DNA from 4 places in the Streptomyces sp. UF-297 genome. Region 2 is predicted to be linked to each of the others. Evidence: riboswitches for the same ligand, from Rfam matches in the RefSeq annotation. Region 2 holds a riboswitch; each other region holds the start of a gene.
The links. Region 2 has a riboswitch for cyclic di-AMP ahead of AC4IJH_RS41715 (M23 family metallopeptidase). Riboswitches for the same ligand answer to the same signal wherever they lie in the genome.

Region 1 (4,194 bases), on a different contig from region 2:
GCCTCCCTGGAGGACGCGCGCGCCTTCTTCCGTACGTACTACGCGCCCAACAACGCCGTCCTCTCGGTCGTCGGCGACATCGACCCCGAGCAGACCCTGGCGTGGATCGAGAAGTACTTCGGCTCCATCCCCTCCCACGACGGCAAGCAGCCGCCGCGCGACGGCTCGCTGCCCGACGTCATCGGCCAGGAGCTGCGCGAGGTCGTCGAGGAAGAGGTGCCCTCGCGCGCCCTGATGGCCGCCTACCGCCTGCCCCAGGACGGCACCCGTGAGGCGGACGCCGCCGACCTGGCGCTGACCGTGCTCGGCGGCGGGGAGTCCTCCCGCCTCTACAACCGCCTGGTGCGCAGGGACCGCAGCGCGGTCGCGGCCGGCTTCGGCCTGCTGCGGCTGGCCGGCGCGCCCTCGCTGGGCTGGCTGGACGTGAAGACCTCCGGCGGCGTGGAGGTCCCCGACATCGAGCGGGCCGTGGACGAGGAGCTGGCCCGCTTCGCCGAGGAGGGCCCCAGCCCCGAGGAGATGGAGCGCGCACAGGCCCAGCTGGAGCGCGAGTGGCTGGACCGGCTGGCCACCGTCAGCGGCCGCGCCGACGAACTGTGCCGCTTCGCCGTGCTGTTCGGCGACCCGCAGCTCGCCCTGACCGCGGTCCAGCGCGTACTGGACATCACCCCGCAGGAGGTGCAGGAGGTCGCCAAGGCCCGGCTGCGCCCCGACAACCGCGCGGTGCTCGTGTACGAGCCGGTCGCCGGCGCCGGTGCGGACGCCGACGAGAACGACGACGAGGAGGCGGCGAAGTGAGCGACGCCGTGACCAGCACCATGACCTTCCACCCGCAGCCGCAGGCCGGCGCGCCCAAGCCGTGGGCCTTCCCGGCCCCCGAGCGCGGGCAGCTGCCCAACGGGCTGACCGTGCTGCGCAGCCACCGCCCCGGCCAGCAGGTCGTCGCCGTCGAGGTCAACCTCGTCGCGCCGCTGGACGCCGAGCCCGAGGGCCTGGACGGCGTCGCCACGATCATGGCGCGCGCCCTGTCCGAGGGCACCGACAAGCACGACGCCGAGGAGTTCGCCGCCGAGCTGGAGCGCTGCGGCGCCACCCTGGACGCGCACGCCGACCACCCCGGCCTGCGGGTCTCCCTGGAGGTGCCCGCCTCCCGCCTGGACAAGGCGCTGGGCCTGCTGGCCGACGCCCTGCGCGCCCCGGCCTTCGCGGACAGCGAGATCGAGCGCCTGGTGGGCAACCGCCTGGACGAGATCCCGCACGAGCTGGCCAACCCCGCCCGGCGCGCCGCGATGGCCCTGTCCAAGGAGCTCTTCGCGGCCACCTCCCGGATGTCCCGGCCCCGCCAGGGCACCCAGGAAACGGTCGAGCGCATCGACGCGGCCGCCGTACGCGCCTTCTACGAGGCCCATGTACGGCCCGCCACCGCGACCGCCGTGATCGTCGGCGACTTCACCGGCGTGGACGTGGACCAGGCCCTGGCGGACTCCCTCGGCGCCTGGACCGGCTCCACCGCCGAGCCCGTCGCGGCCACGCCCATCACCGCGGACGACACCGGCCGCGTGGTGATCGTGGACCGCCCCGGCGCCGTACAGACCCAGCTCCTGATCGGCCGTATCGGCGCCGACCGGCACGACCGCGTCTGGCCGGCCCAGGTGCTGGGCACGTACTGCCTGGGCGGCACGCTCACCTCCCGCCTGGACCGCGTCCTGCGCGAGGAGAAGGGCTACACCTACGGCGTGCGCGCCTTCGGGCAGGTGCTGCGCTCCTCTGGGGACGGCACGGGCGCCGCGATGCTGGCCATCAGCGGCTCGGTCGACACCGCCTCCACGGGCCCCGCGCTGGAGGACCTGTGGAAGGTGCTGCGGACCCTGGCGGCCGAGGGCCTGACCGACGCCGAGCGCGATGTGGCCGTGCAGAACCTCGTCGGGGTCGCCCCGCTGAAGTACGAGACCGCCGCCGCCGTCGCCGGGACGCTCGCCGACCAGGTCGAGCAGCACCTCCCGGACGACTTCCAGGCGCAGCTGTACGCACGGCTGGCGGAGACCGGCACGGTCGAGGCGACCGCCGCCGCCGTCAACGCCTTCCCCGTGGACCGGCTCGTCACGGTCCTGGTGGGCGACGCCTCCGAGATCGCCGAGCCCGTGCGGGCGCTGGGCATCGGCGAGGTGACGGTCGTCAGCAGCTGACGCCACCGCCGAGCGGACGCGGGGCCCGGGGTGCGAGCGCACTCCGGGCCCCGCGTTTGTCCCATTTGTTGGCGCTGGTTGCTTGTTGCCCATGTGGCGTACGGCACAAAGCACGGGTTCTGTTTGCCGATTGAAAGACGGGCCGTTTAGCGTCAATCCCGCTGTCCGTCAGATGTGAGCCGCACCCGCGGCGCCGGGCAGCCATCGCCGAGTCCCCGTACGGCGCGAGCCAGGGGAGCCGGGGACCCACCGTCCCCTGGGGTGAATCGGACTCCTTCCAGGAGGAGTTCGTAGGAGACCTTCCTGCTCCGAACCCGTCAGCTAACCCGGTAGGCGAGAAGGAAGGAAAGGACGAAGCCAGCACATGGCCTTCACCCGTGCCACCGGGAAGCACCGCCGTCCGAGCCGTACCGCTCGTACGACCCGCAACATCGCCGGCATAGCCACGCTCGCCGCCTCCGGCGTCGTCGCCTCCGTCGCCTCCCCGGCCATGGCCGCCACCGCGGACGACAGCGCCCAGGACACCGGCACCCTGAAGACCATCGTCATCAGCGACGAGATGGCCGACGTGGTCGCCGAGCAGGCCGACGCCCAGCGCGAGGCCGCCGAGGCCGACGCCGCCCGCGAGAAGATCGAGGCCGAGGCCGCCCAGCGCGCCGAGGAGGCCAAGCGCAAGGCCGAGGCGAAGGCCAAGCAGGAGCGCGAGGAGAAGGAGCGCGCCGCCCGTGAAGCGGAGCGCAAGCGCCTGCTCTCCTACAACGCGCCGATCGAGGGCTCCTACGTCTCCACCCAGTACAAGGCCTCCAGCGGCCTGTGGTCCTCCGGCAGCCACACCGGCATCGACTTCCACGCCGCCACCGGCACGTCCGTGCACGCGGTCGGCTCGGGCACCGTGGTCGAGGCCGGCCCGGGCGGTGCGTACGGCAACAACATCGTCATCAAGATGAACGACGGCACCTACACCCAGTACGGCCACCTGTCCTCCATCGGCGTCTCGGTCGGCCAGACCGTCACCCCGGGGCAGCAGATAGGCCTGTCGGGCGCCACCGGCAACGTCACCGGCCCGCACCTGCACTTCGAGGCCCGCACCGGCGCCGACTACGGCTCGGACATCGACCCCGTCGCGTACCTGCGCTCGCACGGCGTCAACATCTGAGGCGAACAGCCCCGGCGCATTTCGCGTCCTTCCCCCGACCCCGGCCGGCAGCCCTGCCCGCCGGGGTCGGGGCATTTCGGCGCCGCCGCGTCAGGCCGCCCTCTTCATGGCCAAAAAATATCCATGAATTCACCGGCCCCATGAAAAAGCCGGGCCCTTTCGAATAGAGTCTCAAATTGCCGTCGAGCGGCGGTGTTTCCACGGGATTACGGCGGAGGCGCGGACGATGCGAGGCTCGGTTCCCGGTGACAACGGTGCTGGCGTTCCGGGAGCGGCGAACGCCCCGGGAATTCCCGGGCACGCGGTGTGCGCGGCCATCCGCGACGACATCGTCCGCGGTGCCCTGGCGCCCGGCAGCCGCCTGATCGAGGAGCTGCTGGCCGGCCGCTACGGCGTCTCCCGCGTGCCCGTACGCGAGGCCCTGCGCACCCTGGAGTCCGAGGGCTTCGTCACCACCCGCCGGCACGCGGGCGCCGTGGTGGCCGAGCCCACCGAGCAGGAGGCGGCCGATCTGCTGGACGTGCGCGCCCTGTTGGAGCCGATGGGCGCGGCCCGCGCCGCCGCCCGCCGCACCGAGGCGCACCTGAAGGTGCTGCACGGCCTCGTACGCCTGGGCCGTGAGCGCGCCCGGCACGGCGGCCACGGGGCCGACCTGCGGCGCCTGGACGCCTGGTTCCACCAGACGCTGGCCCAGGCCTGCGGCAGTACGAGCCTGACGGCGCTGCTCACCCAGCTCCGCCGCAAGATCGACTGGATGTACACGGTGGACCCCGCCCGCCTCCCGCCCCCACCCGCCCAAGGAGGCGCCGCGCGCCGCGAATTTCTCGCAGCGCGCGAGGCGGAGTCCTGGCG
Region 2 (4,194 bases):
TGGCAGAAGAGTGCGGGGAATGCTGCGGCGGCTGCGTTGAGTGGCGTGTATGTGGCGGGTTTTGCCGGGTCGCATCCGTTGGCGAAGAAGATCGGGGCTTGGCCCTCGGTGATTGCGGTGGCGGGGGTTGTTGCCGCGACGTCATGGGTGGTTGCCGACCGTCGGGCCTGACACGTACGCAAGAGACGTGCGCGATACGTACGCGCGAGGGCGGCCGGATACCGATGGGTGTCCGGCCGCCCTCGTACGTGGGTGACGCCTTACGCGGAAGCCTCCGTGAGGAGGGCGAGGTCCGCGGAGGTGAGATTCAGGTCGAAGAGGGCCAGCAGGGCCGGGAGTTGGGTGGTGGTGCGGGCGCTGGCCAGGGGGGCGGCGACGGTGGGCTGGGCCGCGAGCCAGGCGAGGGCGACGGTGGAGAGTTCGGCGTTGTGGGCGGCGGCGACCGTGTCGAGGGCGGTCAGGACGCGGCGGCCGCGGTCGGTGGCGAGGTACTCGGCGGCCGTGGAGGAACGGGCGCTGTCCACGGAGGAGCCGGGGCGGTACTTGCCGGTGAGGAAGCCGGAGGCCAGGGCGTAGTAAGGGACGGTGGCGAGGTCGTGGCGGGCGGCCACGTCGGCCAGTTCGCCCTCGTAGGTGTCGCGGGAGACCAGGTTGTAGTGGGGCTGGAGGGCGACGTAGCGGGCGATGCCCTCGCGCAAGGAGAAGTCCAGGGCCTCCGAAAGACGGGCCGCGGAGATGTTGGAGGCGGCGATCTCACGGACCTTGCCGGCCTTGACGAGGTCGTCGAGGGCGGTGAGGAACTCCTCCACGGGGACGGACTCGTCGTCGTAGTGGGTGTAGTAGAGGTCGATGTAGTCGGTGCGCAGGCGGGTGAGGGACTCGTCCACCGCGGACTTGATGGTGGCGGCGGACAGGCCCTTGTGGTCGGGGAGCGCGCCGACCTTGGTGGCGATGACGACATCGGAGCGGTTGCCGCGCGAGGCGAGCCAGTTGCCGATGACGGTCTCGGACTCGCCGCCCTTGTTGCCGTCCACCCAGTACGAGTACGCGTCGGCGGTGTCGATGAAGTTGCCGCCGCCGGCGACGTAGGCGTCCAGTACGGCGAAGGACTCCGCCTCGTCCGCGGTCCAGCCGAAGACGTTGCCGCCGAGGGCGAGAGGGGAGACGGAGAGGGAGCCGATGGACCTGGGGGTGGGAGTCGGAGCCGGAGTGGTCGTCGCGGTCTGCTTACTCGTAGCCATGCCTTTGTTCAGCGAGGGGTGGGAGGGGTTTATTCCATTCCGTCGGAGCGCGCCCCAACAGGACATCGGTGAGCGCCGGTGAGCGCCGGTAAGCGCCGGTAAGCGCCGGTAAGCGCCGGTAAGCGCCGACGAGCGTCAGATGCCGATGCCGTGGCTGCGCATCCACGGTGCCGGGTCGACCGGTGCGCCGCCGCCCGGACGGATCTCCAGGTGGAGGTGCGGCCCGGTGACATTGCCCGTGGCACCGACGCGGCCGATCACATCGCCGGTGGCGACCTTCCCGGAGACGCGGACCATGGACGACAGATGGCAGTACCAGACCTCGGTGCCGTCCTGAAGGGTGAGCACGATGCGGTAGCCGTACGCGCCGGCCCAGCCCGCCTGCGTGATCGTGCCGGAGTGCAGTGCCTTGACGGGGGTGCCGGTCGGGGCGGCGAAGTCCTGTCCCGTGTGGTTGGCCGACCAGCGGTCGCCGGCCTGGCCGAAGCTCGCGGTCAGGGTGTACGAGGTGAGCGGGAGCGTGTAGCTCTTGGCCAGTTCGGCCAGGCGCTCGGCCTCGGCCTTCTTGCGGGCGGCGGCCGCCGCCTTCCGCTCGGCCTCGCGCTGGGCCTCCTTCTTGGCGGCCTCCTCGGCGGCAGCGGCCTTCTCCGCCTTGCGCTGCTTGTCGGCCGCCTCCTGCTCGGCCCGGCGCACGGCCGCCTGCTGCGCCGCCTCGCGCTCCTCCTGTGCGGCGGCGTCCTGCTGCCGTTCGGCCTGCTGCATGATGCGCGAGAGGAGGGCCGTACTGGCGTCGTGTCCCTGCGCCGCGGCCTCCGGGGAGACGCCCGGCTGGACGACCTGGCCGGAGGACGAAGAGGAACCAGAGGACGAAGAGGAACCGGAGGACAAAGAAGAACCGGAGGGCGAAGAAGGGGAGGAATCCGAAGCTTCCGGAGCATCGTCGGATATCAGGTCGCCGATGCCGGGCAGCGACTCCGCGTCCGGGAGCTTGGCCGCCATGGTGTCGGCGAGGCCGCCCAGGTCGGGCATGGATATCGGCACCGGCGGCTTGTCCTCGGCGGTGGCCATGCCGCTCGCGCCGACCGCCGCGATGACGCCGACGCCCAGGACCGTGCCGCTGCGGGCGAGTCCGCTGTTGCGCTGCTTGCCGACCCGGTGTCTGCCGCGTACGGGGCGTACGGACTCCTCGGTGGGGTTCCACTCCTCCCACGGGCCGTCCCCGGCGCCGGGAGCGCCGGCGTGGTCATCGGCGCCGCCGACGGCGAAAGGAGTGGCGGCGATGGTCGCCATGACCGCGGTGGACGCAGGATCCGAGAGGTCGGCGGGGCCGGTGGCACCGGCGGCGCGGGGCTCGAAGCCGTACGCGGACGAAGGCTCGGGGGCGGGCCTGTTGGACGCCACGGGGGCGCACTCCTTTCCTTCCTTCTCACCTACCGGGTTAGCTGTCGGGCTCGGAGCAGGAAGGTCTCCTACGGGCGGCCTCTGGTGGGAGAGGCGTCCGATTCACCCCAGGGTGGTGGTTCCCCGGTTCCCTCGGCACGGCTGGCGACGCAATGGTGGACGATGCGGCGGCTGATGGCGCGGGGACGCGGGACAGCAGTCGCGCATGGTGCACCTGATGCAGTTGGCAATCGCGCGTACGGGATTCGGCGTAGGCGCACGGTGCCGCCTCTTGCGACGGCTGGGACGACCGCGCTCCGTTATCGGACAGTAATAGACGGCGCGGTCGGATACCAAGCGTTCCCCGGAATCGGCCGCAGGTTTGGCAGGCATTTATGCTCCCAATACATCGCATACATGGGTGAGTTGGGGCGCGCATCCCAAACGATCTTCCCCGGATTGTGCACCAGTCGTTACGCGGAGGGGTGTATGGCAGTTACGGATCGTGAGGGCAGTAACGTCTGATCATGGTCGTCAACAGTGCGCAGGCAGTGGCGGATCGGTACCGGGACTTCTCCCGGCAGCAGGCGAGGGGGCAGTCCGAGGCGTACGAGGAGCTGACCGACCGGATCAGCCGGGACCAGGAGCTGTGCGATCTGCTCTCCGCCACGCTCCCCGACGGCAACAAGCAGCAGCCCAACCTCCTGCTCGCCGCGGTCCGTTACCTCGACGGCCCGCACGCCGAGCAGGGCCCGCGCGGCGAGGCCGCCTACCGGGGCTGGCGCGAGTGGACCGTACGCCACTGGGACGCCGTGCGCGAGGTGATGCTGCGGCGCTCCACCCAGACCAACGAGCCCGCGCGCTGCGCCACGCTCCTGCCGCTGCTGGCCCAACTCCCCCAGCCGCTCGCGCTGATCGAGGTCGGCGCCTCGGCCGGGCTGTGCCTGCACCCGGACCGCTACCGCTACCGCTACGACGACCGGCCGGAGTTCGGCGCGGCGGGCAGCCCCGCGGTCTTCCCCTGCCGTACGAGCCCGGGCACGCCCGTCCCCGACCGGCTCCCCGAGATCGTCTGGCGCGCGGGCATCGACCTCGATCCGCTGGACACCTCCGACCCCGAGGACGTGCGCTGGCTCCAGGCGCTGATCTGGCCGGGCGCGACGGACCTGCGGCGGCAGCGGCAGCTGGCGGCCATCGAGGCGGTACGCGCCACGGAAGCCGTACGGTCCGCGCGGGCCCCCCTCCTGGTACGCGGCGACCTCCTCGACGAGCTGCCCGCGCTCGCCGCCCAGGCCCCGCCCGAGGCGACGCTCGTCGTCTTCCACACCTCCGTGCTGACCTACCTGCCGCTGGAGCGCCGCGAGGAGTTCGCCCGGCTCGTACGGTCGCTGTTCGCGCGGCGGCCCGGGCACTGGATCTCCAACGAGCACCACAGCGTGCTGCCCTGGATCGCGGCCCCGCGCCCCGCGGAGGAGGGCCTGCTCACGCTCTCGCTCGACGAGCGGCCCGTGGCCCATACGGCACAGCACGGGCAGAGCATCCACTGGCTGCCCTGAGGCTGCGCCGCTGGCTG
Region 3 (4,194 bases), on a different contig from region 2:
GCGGAGCGCTCCTTGCCCTCGAAGAGGTACTTGCCGTCCTTGTAGAACTCGGAGGCGGCGACGTCCAGCGCGAGCGCGATGTCCTGGCCGGGGGCGTAACCGGCTTCCTTGATGGCCTCCAGGATCAGGTCCAGGGCCTCGCGGTTGGAGCCGAGGTTGGGGGCGAAGCCGCCCTCGTCGCCCAGGCCGGTGGCCAGGCCCTTGGCCTTCAGGACCTTCTTGAGGGTGTGGTAGACCTCGGTGCCCCAGCGCAGCGCCTCGGAGAAGGACTCCGCGCCGATCGGGGCGATCATGAACTCCTGGATGTCCACGTTGGAGTCGGCGTGCGACCCACCGTTGAGGATGTTCATCATCGGGACGGGCAGGACGTGCGCGTTGGGGCCGCCCAGGTAGCGGAACAGCGGCAGGTCGCTGGCCTCGGAGGCGGCGTGCGCCACGGCCAGGGAGACGCCCAGGATGGCGTTGGCGCCCAGCGAGCCCTTGTTGTCGGTGGCGTCCAGGTCGAACATGGCCTGGTCGATCAGGCGCTGCTCGGTGGCGTCGTAGCCGACCAGCTCCGGGCCGATCTGCTCGATGACGGCCAGGACGGCCTTCTCGACGCCCTTGCCGCCGTAGCGGTTGGGGTCGCCGTCGCGGAGTTCGATGGCCTCGAAGGCACCGGTGGAGGCGCCGGACGGAACGGCGGCACGGCCCGTGCTGCCGTCGTCGAGGCCGACCTCGACCTCGACCGTGGGATTGCCTCGCGAGTCGAGAATCTCGCGAGCTACGACGACGTCGATGGACGGCACGTTGTCTCCTTCATGGGTGTCTGAAGTTCTGCAGCACGAGCCTAACGGCCTGCGGCGGCTTCGCTCGCCCACCGCCCGGCCCGTGGGACGAAAACAGGGCCAAAGGCCCTGTTCACGGGATGGATGGGTGCATTGTTCGCTGAACGGAGAAATATCCGGTAGCCGCTGGGTGACGACCAGGTGCGGGGGCGGCAGGGCCCGGCCCCGGCAACGGAGAAACCCCGCCTCGACGCGTTCGGGGGAGGTACGCGTCGGGCGGGGTTGTCTCGCGGGAAGAGCGGTTTCCCGGATCCTCGGGTGCCCCGGTTCCGGGTCCGTACACACCGCCGTGCGCGCGGATCTCCGGAAATTTCGGGGCCCGTGGAGTCTCCGTCGGGGGACGGGGACGGGGGTGGCGCCAGGGCGCCTCAGAGGTCTCAGACGTTGAGGCTCTGGCCCGGGAAGATCAGGTTCGGGTTGCCGCCGATGACGGACTTGTTGTTCTCGTAGATCTTCTTCCAGTTGGTGCCGTGGGCAGCCGCGATCTTGGAGAGGGTGTCACCGGACTTGACGGTGTAGTTGCCCTTGCCGGTCGACTTCTTCGGCGCGGCCTGGGTCGTCGGGGCCGGGGCCGGGGTCTTGGCCTTGGGGGCCTGCTTCTCGACGTGGCGCTGCGGCTGCGGGGCGGCCTTCTGCTTCTTCGGCGCGGTGTAGCTCTTGGCGGAGCTGCCGGAGGCGTCGACGTTGGCCTTGGGGCCACCCTTCGACAGACCGGTGCCGGGGGCGCAGGCCCAGGCACCCGGGCCCTGGATCTGGAGCAGGCGCTCGGCGACGGCTATCTGCTGGCTCTTGGAGGCCAGGTTGGCGGTCGGGGCGTACTTGCCACCGCCCGCGGCGAGCCAGCTGGACTTGGAGAACTGCAGGCCGCCGTAGTAGCCGTTACCGGTGTTGATCGACCAGTTGTTGCCGGACTCGCACTGGGCGACCTTCTCCCAGGTGGAGACCGAAGCGGCGTTGGCGGAAGTGGCGCCCATCAGCGGCACGGCCACAGCGGCACCGGCGACGCCGGCCAGCGTGGCGACGCGGACGGCCTTGGACGGACGACGGTGCTTGCCCTTGGCAGAAAGCATGGTTCGTTTCCTCACCGACGCCTACGAGGTGAGCTGTCGGGTTCGGGCCGTGTGAGTTGCCCGGCCGTGTGTGCTTCACACACGGCTTCACCCCAAGCCGGTCGGACCGGCACTTACCTGGGTCCCCCGCTCCTGCCTTCGGCGCTTGCGCGTCGACTGCCTCGGATCACCGGCAGGATTAGGCGTGTGATCCAAGGGCCCGCTTTGGCGAGCGGTGATGACCGTAAACAGGAACACCCGGCCTGTTCAAACCCCTACTTCTGAGGCCAGTTGACAGCTTTTGATCACAGGATGCTCACATTTCCGCAGGTCGGGCGCGGTTTGGAAACAACGGACGCGCGGGACACGCCAGCACCGAACGAGACCCATGTCTCACTTTCGCCAAAACGGGCAAAGGGCCTCTAACTACCTTGATCCGGGGTCCAGATCGAGGCTCTGACCTGGGTGAATGAGGTCGGGATCGGAGCCGATGACCGATTCGTTCGCCGCGTAGAGCGCGGGCCAGCCTCCGGGCACCTCATGGGCCGCTGCGATGGCCGACAGGCTGTCACCGGACCGTACGGTGTAGCCGCCTTCGGAGCCCGCCCCGCCGCGCCCGGCGTCACCGCCGCGCGAGGGGTGCCGCTCGCCGCCGCCGGAGCGGCCGCCCCCGTCGCCGCCGCGCCCCTCTCCCGTGCGGCCCTGCTCGCCCGTACGGCCGTCCCCGCCCGCGTGCCGGCCCGTGCCGCGGTCCGTGTCGCGGCCCGCGCCGGTGTCCTCGCGCGGGTCCGCGTCGCCGCGGTGCTTGCCCTTGGCGGGCGGCGGGGTGGCGGGGTCGGTCTGCGTGGGGGACGGGTCGGGGGACGGGGTGGCGGGAGCGCTCGGGTCCGTACCGGGGTCGGTGGAACCCGAACCGGAACCGGACTCGGAGCCGGAACCGGAACCGGAGTCCCGACCGGCGCCGTCCTGGCCGCCGCGGCCCTCGGAGCCTGTGGACCCGCCGGTCCTGCCGGTGCTGCCCGACTCACCCGGCTCCCCCGGCCCACCGGGGGAAGAAGGGGAAGGGGAGGGAGAAGGAGAGGAAGGGGAAGAGGGGGAAGAAGGGGACGGCGTCGAGGGCGCGGGCGTGTGCGTGCCGCCCGGGTCGACCTCCGGCCCCTTTCCGCCCTTGACCAGCCCGGCGCCCGCGGCGCAGCTCGACCAGGCGCCCGGCCCCTCGTGGGCCAGGATCGTCTCGGCCACGGCTATCTGCTGGGAGCGGCTGGCCAGGTCGGGGCGCGCGGCGTACGCGGTGCCGCCGTACTGCTCCCACTTCTTCAGGGTCAGCCCGAGCCCGCCGTAGAAGCCGTTGCCGGCGGCGCTCCACACGCCGCCGCTCTCACACTGGGCCACGCGGTCCCAGGTCGCGGTGTCGGCGGCCTGGGCGCCGCTCGCCGCGAACAGCGGCAGGGCGATGCCCGCGCCGGTCACTCCCGCCGTGACGAAGATGGCCGGAGCTTGACGGGGGCGGCGGTGTCGTCCGTTCCCGGAGCGCATGCGGTTGCCTTTCGAGCGGCGGTTGAGTTGTCGGAGGCCGCGCCCGAACCTGTGCCGGGTTCGGGCGCAGGCGCCAGAGCCTGCGTCTGCACCCCGGTCGGATCAGCGTGCGCCCTCTGGTGCGTGCGATCGCAAGGCGCCGGGATGTCCTCGTAGCGGAGCTACTAGGGCATTTCGGCAACGCGGCGAGCGTGCGTGCCGGGTGGCGCGCGCCCGGCCGGGGTTCGGGCGCAGGCCCTCAGTTGGCTGACGGTAGCGGCGGGCCGTGACGGTCTCAAGCCGGTGTAGTGGAGATCACGCAAAGGTCACGCCGCTGACGACCCGTCACTTCTGAGGGGGAGTGAACTCCACCGGGAGGGCCCGCAGCCCCCGCATGATGAGGCCGCCCCGCCAGCGCAAATCATCCGGTTGTGCGGCAAGTCGGATATCGGGTAGCCGGGTCAGCAGCGTCGCCAGCGCCGTCTGTCCTTCCAGGCGGGCCAGCGGCGCGCCCAGGCAGTAGTGGATGCCGTGCCCGTACCCGAGGTGCTGGTTGTCGCGGCGGGACAGGTCCAGGGTGTCGGGCGCGGTGAAGCGCTCGGGGTCGCGGTCGGCGGCGGCCAGCACGACCAGCACCGGGTCGCCCTCGGCGATGCGCTGCCCGCCCAGCGTCAGGTCCTGGGTGGCGAACCGCCAGGTGGCCAGCTCCACCGGGCCGTCGTAGCGCAGCAGTTCCTCGATGCCGGTGGCCAGCAGCGCCTGATCGCCCGCCGCCAGGGCCCGCTGCAGCCGCTCGCGCTGGC
Region 4 (4,194 bases), on a different contig from region 2:
GTCCCGATCATTGCGGCCCCGCCGGGAGGGCGGTGCTATGAGGCGGATACGATCGCGCACTATGGACGTAGTAACCCATGTCTTCGTCGGCCTGCACATCATCGGCATCGCCTCGCTGCTCGGCGGCTTCCTGACCCAGATGAAGGCGATGAGCGCGGGTACCGCCCGCTTCACGCCCGCCATGCTGCACGGCGCGCTGACGATGCTGGTGACCGGCATCGCCCTGGTCGGCCTCAACCAGGCCCAGGACCACACCGTCAACAACATCAAGATCGGCATCAAGCTGGCCGTACTGGTGGTCGTGCTGGCCCTGGTCTACGTCAAGCGCGACGAGGAGAAGATCGACAAGCCGCTCTTCGGCGCCGTGGGCCTGCTGACGGTCGTCAACATCTTCATCGCCGTGCTGTGGACGTGAGGTCCCGCCCCTGACTTCGGCCGAGTGCCCCGGACTGCTGAGCGGTCCGGGGCACTCGTCGTTCATGGGGCCGTATCACGCGGGCCGTATCACGCGGGCCGTACGTTCCCGTAGATCGGCATGTAGTAGATCGACTCGACGCGGACGCTGGCGCCGGGCTTGGGCGCGTGGATCATCTTGCCGTCGCCGATGTACATCCCGACATGGCTGATGTCGTTGTAGAAGAACACCAGGTCACCGGGCTTGAGGCTGCTGGTGGACACCCGCTGGCCCACCTTGACCTGGTCCCAGGTGGTACGCGGCAGATCCACGCCCGCCGCCTTCCACGCCGCCTGCGTCAGGCCGGAGCAGTCATAGGAGTTGGGGCCGGTGGCGCCCCAGACGTAGGGCTTGCCCATCTGGGCGCGGGCGAAGGCGATCGCCTTCTCGGCCTTGGCCGCGTACGAGCCGTCCGTCTGCCCGGAACCGCCGCCGTCGGTCTGCCCCGACCCGCCGCCGTCCGTCCGGCCCGGCCCCTGGCCGCCGTCGTTGCCCTCCTGCTGCCGCTCCCGCTCCTGCTGCCGCTCCCGCTCCTTGCGGGCCTCCTCGGCCTGTTTGCGGGCCAGTTCCTCGGCCTTGCGCCGGGCCTCGGCCTCCTTCTTGCGCTCCAGCTCCGCCAGCCGCGCCTTCTCCTGCGCGGTCAGCCGCGACAGCAGCTGCCGGGCCTCGGCCAGCTTGTCCTGCACGGACTTCTTGGACTCGCGCAGCGCTCTCTGGGACTCCTGGAGCTTCTCCAGGCTGCGGGTCGCCTCGGCGCGCCGGCGCGCGGCCGCCGTCTGCTGCTCCTGATAGTCCGCGACGGCCTGCTGCTGCCGCCCGGTCAGCCGCTCCATGAGGTGGCTGCGCTCGGCGAACTGCTGCGGGTCCTTGGCGAGCATCAGCTGCGCCGTGGGGTTCAGCCCGCCGGTGCGGTACTGGGCGGAGGCGAAGGTGCCCAGTTGCCGCCGGGCGTCGTTCATCTTCTGCGTCCGCCGCGCCGTCTCGTCGAGCAGGCCCTCGACCTTGTGGCGCTGCTGCTCGGTGCGCTCCTTGGCGCCGTTGTACTGCTGCGTGGCCACCTCGGCCTGGCGGTAGAGGCCGTCGACCTTCTCCTTGACCTCCTCGATGCTCTGCCGCGGCTCGGCGGGGGCCGCGTTCGCGGTCTGGGAGAGCAGCGTGAGGGAGGCCAGCGCGGCGGTGGTGAGCCCGGCGGCGGTACGGCTGCCGGACGAGGTGAGTATTCGGGTGCGCGGCTTGCGGTGCGACGCCAAGGCCGGCGACTCCTTCCGTGGACCGCCTACCGGGTTAGCTGTCGGGCTCGGGCGGTCTGGGGGTGTGCCCCTCGGAAGGCGTGCCCTACGGTCCGTACGAGGCTCCGTACGGTGGCCGATTCGCCCCGGTTGCGCATGGTGGGTCCCCGGCTCCGGATGCTGTGGGGGCAGGGCCGGACTCGGCGGGAGCGGCCCGTGCGGACGCTGTCGACCGCGGAGGGACGGGCTGCCCGGGCGAGCACGCTAGCCAACTTCTGAGGCCCCTGTGAAGGCTGATGTTCGATATGCCCGAAACCTTTTCGTGACCTTGGCGCGGTCGGCCGCGACGGTGACCGGGATGTCGCGTTCGGGACGCCGGTTCGCCGACTCCGCAGCCGGTTGTCACCGGGGCGGCCTAGACTCGGTGAGCGATGAGCAGCCTCTTTGACGACAGCTTCCTGGCGGACCTCGACCCCAAGGACGAGGGACCCCCGCCCCCTCCCGAGGACGAGGGTGGTCCGAGCCAGGAGGAGATCCCGGCGGATCTCTTCGGGGGCGCTTTCGACGCGCCCGTGGACCGGGAGACGTATTACCGCGACGGCGCGGCCCGGCCCGCCGTCGACCCCGCCGCGCTGCTGGAGGGCCTCAACGACCAGCAGAAGGCCGCCGTGGTGCACAGCGGCGGCGCGCTGCTGATCGTGGCCGGCGCCGGCTCCGGCAAGACCCGGGTGCTGACCCACCGCATCGCGCATCTGCTCGGCGCGCGCGGCGTCCACCCCGGCCAGATCCTCGCGATCACCTTCACCAACAAGGCCGCGGGCGAGATGCGCGAGCGCGTCGAGGAGCTGGTCGGCCCGCGCGCGAGCGCCATGTGGGTCTCCACCTTCCACAGCGCCTGCGTACGCATCCTGCGCAGGGAGTCCAAGAAGCTCGGCTTCACCTCCTCCTTCTCGATCTACGACGCCGCCGACTCCAAGCGCCTGATGGCCCTGGTCTGCCGCGATCTGGATCTGGACCCCAAGCGCTTCCCGCCCAAGTCCTTCAGCGCGAAGATCTCCAACCTCAAGAACGAGCTCATCGACGAGGAGACCTTCGCCGGGACGGCCGCCGACGGCTTCGAGAAGACCCTGGCGCAGGCGTACGCCCTCTACCAGGCGCGGCTGCGCGAGGCCAACGCCCTGGACTTCGACGACATCATCATGACCACGGTCAGCCTGCTGCAGGCCTTCCCCGATGTCGCCGAGCACTACCGCCGCCGCTTCCGGCACGTCCTCGTGGACGAGTACCAGGACACCAACCACGCCCAGTACACCCTCGTACGCGAACTGGTCGGCCCGGACACCCCCGAGACCCCGGCCGCCGAACTGTGCGTGGTCGGCGACGCCGACCAGTCCATCTACGCCTTCCGCGGCGCCACGATCCGCAACATCCTCCAGTTCGAGGAGGACTACCCGGACGCCACCACGATCCTGCTGGAGCAGAACTACCGCTCCTCGCAGACGATCCTGTCCGCGGCCAACGCCGTCATCGAGCGCAACGAGAACCGCCGCCCGAAGAACCTGTGGACGGACGCCGGCGCGGGCCCGTCCATCACCGGCTACGTCGCCGACACCGAGCACGACGAGGCGCAGTTCGTCGCCGACGAGATCGACCGGCTCACCGACGCCGGGGACGCCAAGGCGGGCGATGTCGCGGTCTTCTACCGCACCAACGCCCAGTCCCGTGTCTTCGAAGAGGTCTTCATCCGCGTCGGCCTGCCCTACAAGGTCGTCGGCGGTGTGCGCTTCTACGAGCGCAAGGAAGTCCGCGACATCCTGGCGTACCTGCGGGTGCTGGCCAACCCCGAGGACACCGTCCCGATGCGCCGGATCCTCAACGTCCCCAAGCGCGGCATCGGCGAGCGCGCCGAGGCGATGATCGACGCCCTCGCCCAGCGCGAGAAGATCAGCTTCCCGCAGGCGCTGCGCCGGGTCGACGAGGCGTACGGCATGGCGGCCCGCTCCGCCAACGCCGTCAAGCGCTTCAACGTCCTCATGGAGGAGCTGCGCACCATCGTCGAGTCCGGCGCGGGGCCCGCCACCGTCCTGGAGGCGGTGCTGGAGCGCACGGGCTATCTCGCCGAGCTCCAGGCCTCCACCGACCCGCAGGACGAGACCCGGATCGAGAACCTCCAGGAACTCGCCGCCGTGGCCCTGGAGTTCGAGCAGGACCGCGGCGGGGACGCCGCGGAATCGGGTGGCGCCGCGGCGGGCGGCACCCTCGCCGACTTCCTGGAGCAGGTCGCCCTGGTCGCCGACTCCGACCAGATCCCCGACGAGGACGAGGAGGGCAGCGGCGTCATCACGCTCATGACCCTCCACACCGCCAAGGGCCTGGAGTTCCCGGTCGTCTTCCTCACCGGCATGGAGGACGGCGTCTTCCCGCACATGCGCGCGCTGGGCCAGACCAAGGAGCTGGAGGAGGAGCGCCGGCTGGCCTATGTCGGCATCACGCGCGCCCGCGAGCGGCTCT

Region 1: it holds a riboswitch for cyclic di-AMP, as region 2 does, so the genes downstream of both, AC4IJH_RS09195 (M23 family metallopeptidase) here and AC4IJH_RS41715 (M23 family metallopeptidase) in region 2, are expected to answer to the same signal.
Region 3: it holds a riboswitch for cyclic di-AMP, as region 2 does, so the genes downstream of both, AC4IJH_RS23805 (transglycosylase family protein) here and AC4IJH_RS41715 (M23 family metallopeptidase) in region 2, are expected to answer to the same signal.
Region 4: it holds a riboswitch for cyclic di-AMP, as region 2 does, so the genes downstream of both, AC4IJH_RS04555 (C40 family peptidase) here and AC4IJH_RS41715 (M23 family metallopeptidase) in region 2, are expected to answer to the same signal.

The regions. Positions count from the first base shown of each region.
Region 1 is NZ_JBSIBZ010000011.1:15,368-19,561, forward strand. It holds gene AC4IJH_RS09185 (M16 family metallopeptidase) at 1-798, shown strand, start outside; gene AC4IJH_RS09190 (M16 family metallopeptidase) at 819-2,186, shown strand; cyclic di-AMP (ydaO/yuaA leader) riboswitch at 2,382-2,537, shown strand; gene AC4IJH_RS09195 (M23 family metallopeptidase) at 2,551-3,342, shown strand; gene AC4IJH_RS09200 (GntR family transcriptional regulator) at 3,647-4,194, shown strand, end outside.
Region 2 is NZ_JBSIBZ010000146.1:4,898-9,091, reverse strand. It holds gene AC4IJH_RS41725 (hypothetical protein) at 1-171, shown strand, start outside; gene AC4IJH_RS41720 (aldo/keto reductase) at 261-1,241, opposite strand; gene AC4IJH_RS41715 (M23 family metallopeptidase) at 1,377-2,642, opposite strand; cyclic di-AMP (ydaO/yuaA leader) riboswitch at 2,654-2,799, opposite strand; gene AC4IJH_RS41710 (DUF2332 domain-containing protein) at 3,149-4,177, shown strand.
Region 3 is NZ_JBSIBZ010000044.1:12,291-16,484, reverse strand. It holds gene eno (phosphopyruvate hydratase) at 1-788, opposite strand, end outside; gene AC4IJH_RS23805 (transglycosylase family protein) at 1,205-1,897, opposite strand; cyclic di-AMP (ydaO/yuaA leader) riboswitch at 1,901-2,051, opposite strand; gene AC4IJH_RS23800 (LysM peptidoglycan-binding domain-containing protein) at 2,303-3,412, opposite strand; gene AC4IJH_RS23795 (cytochrome P450 family protein) at 3,737-4,194, opposite strand, start outside.
Region 4 is NZ_JBSIBZ010000004.1:154,461-158,654, forward strand. It holds gene AC4IJH_RS04550 (hypothetical protein) at 62-415, shown strand; gene AC4IJH_RS04555 (C40 family peptidase) at 505-1,704, opposite strand; cyclic di-AMP (ydaO/yuaA leader) riboswitch at 1,713-1,899, opposite strand; gene pcrA (DNA helicase PcrA) at 2,115-4,194, shown strand, end outside.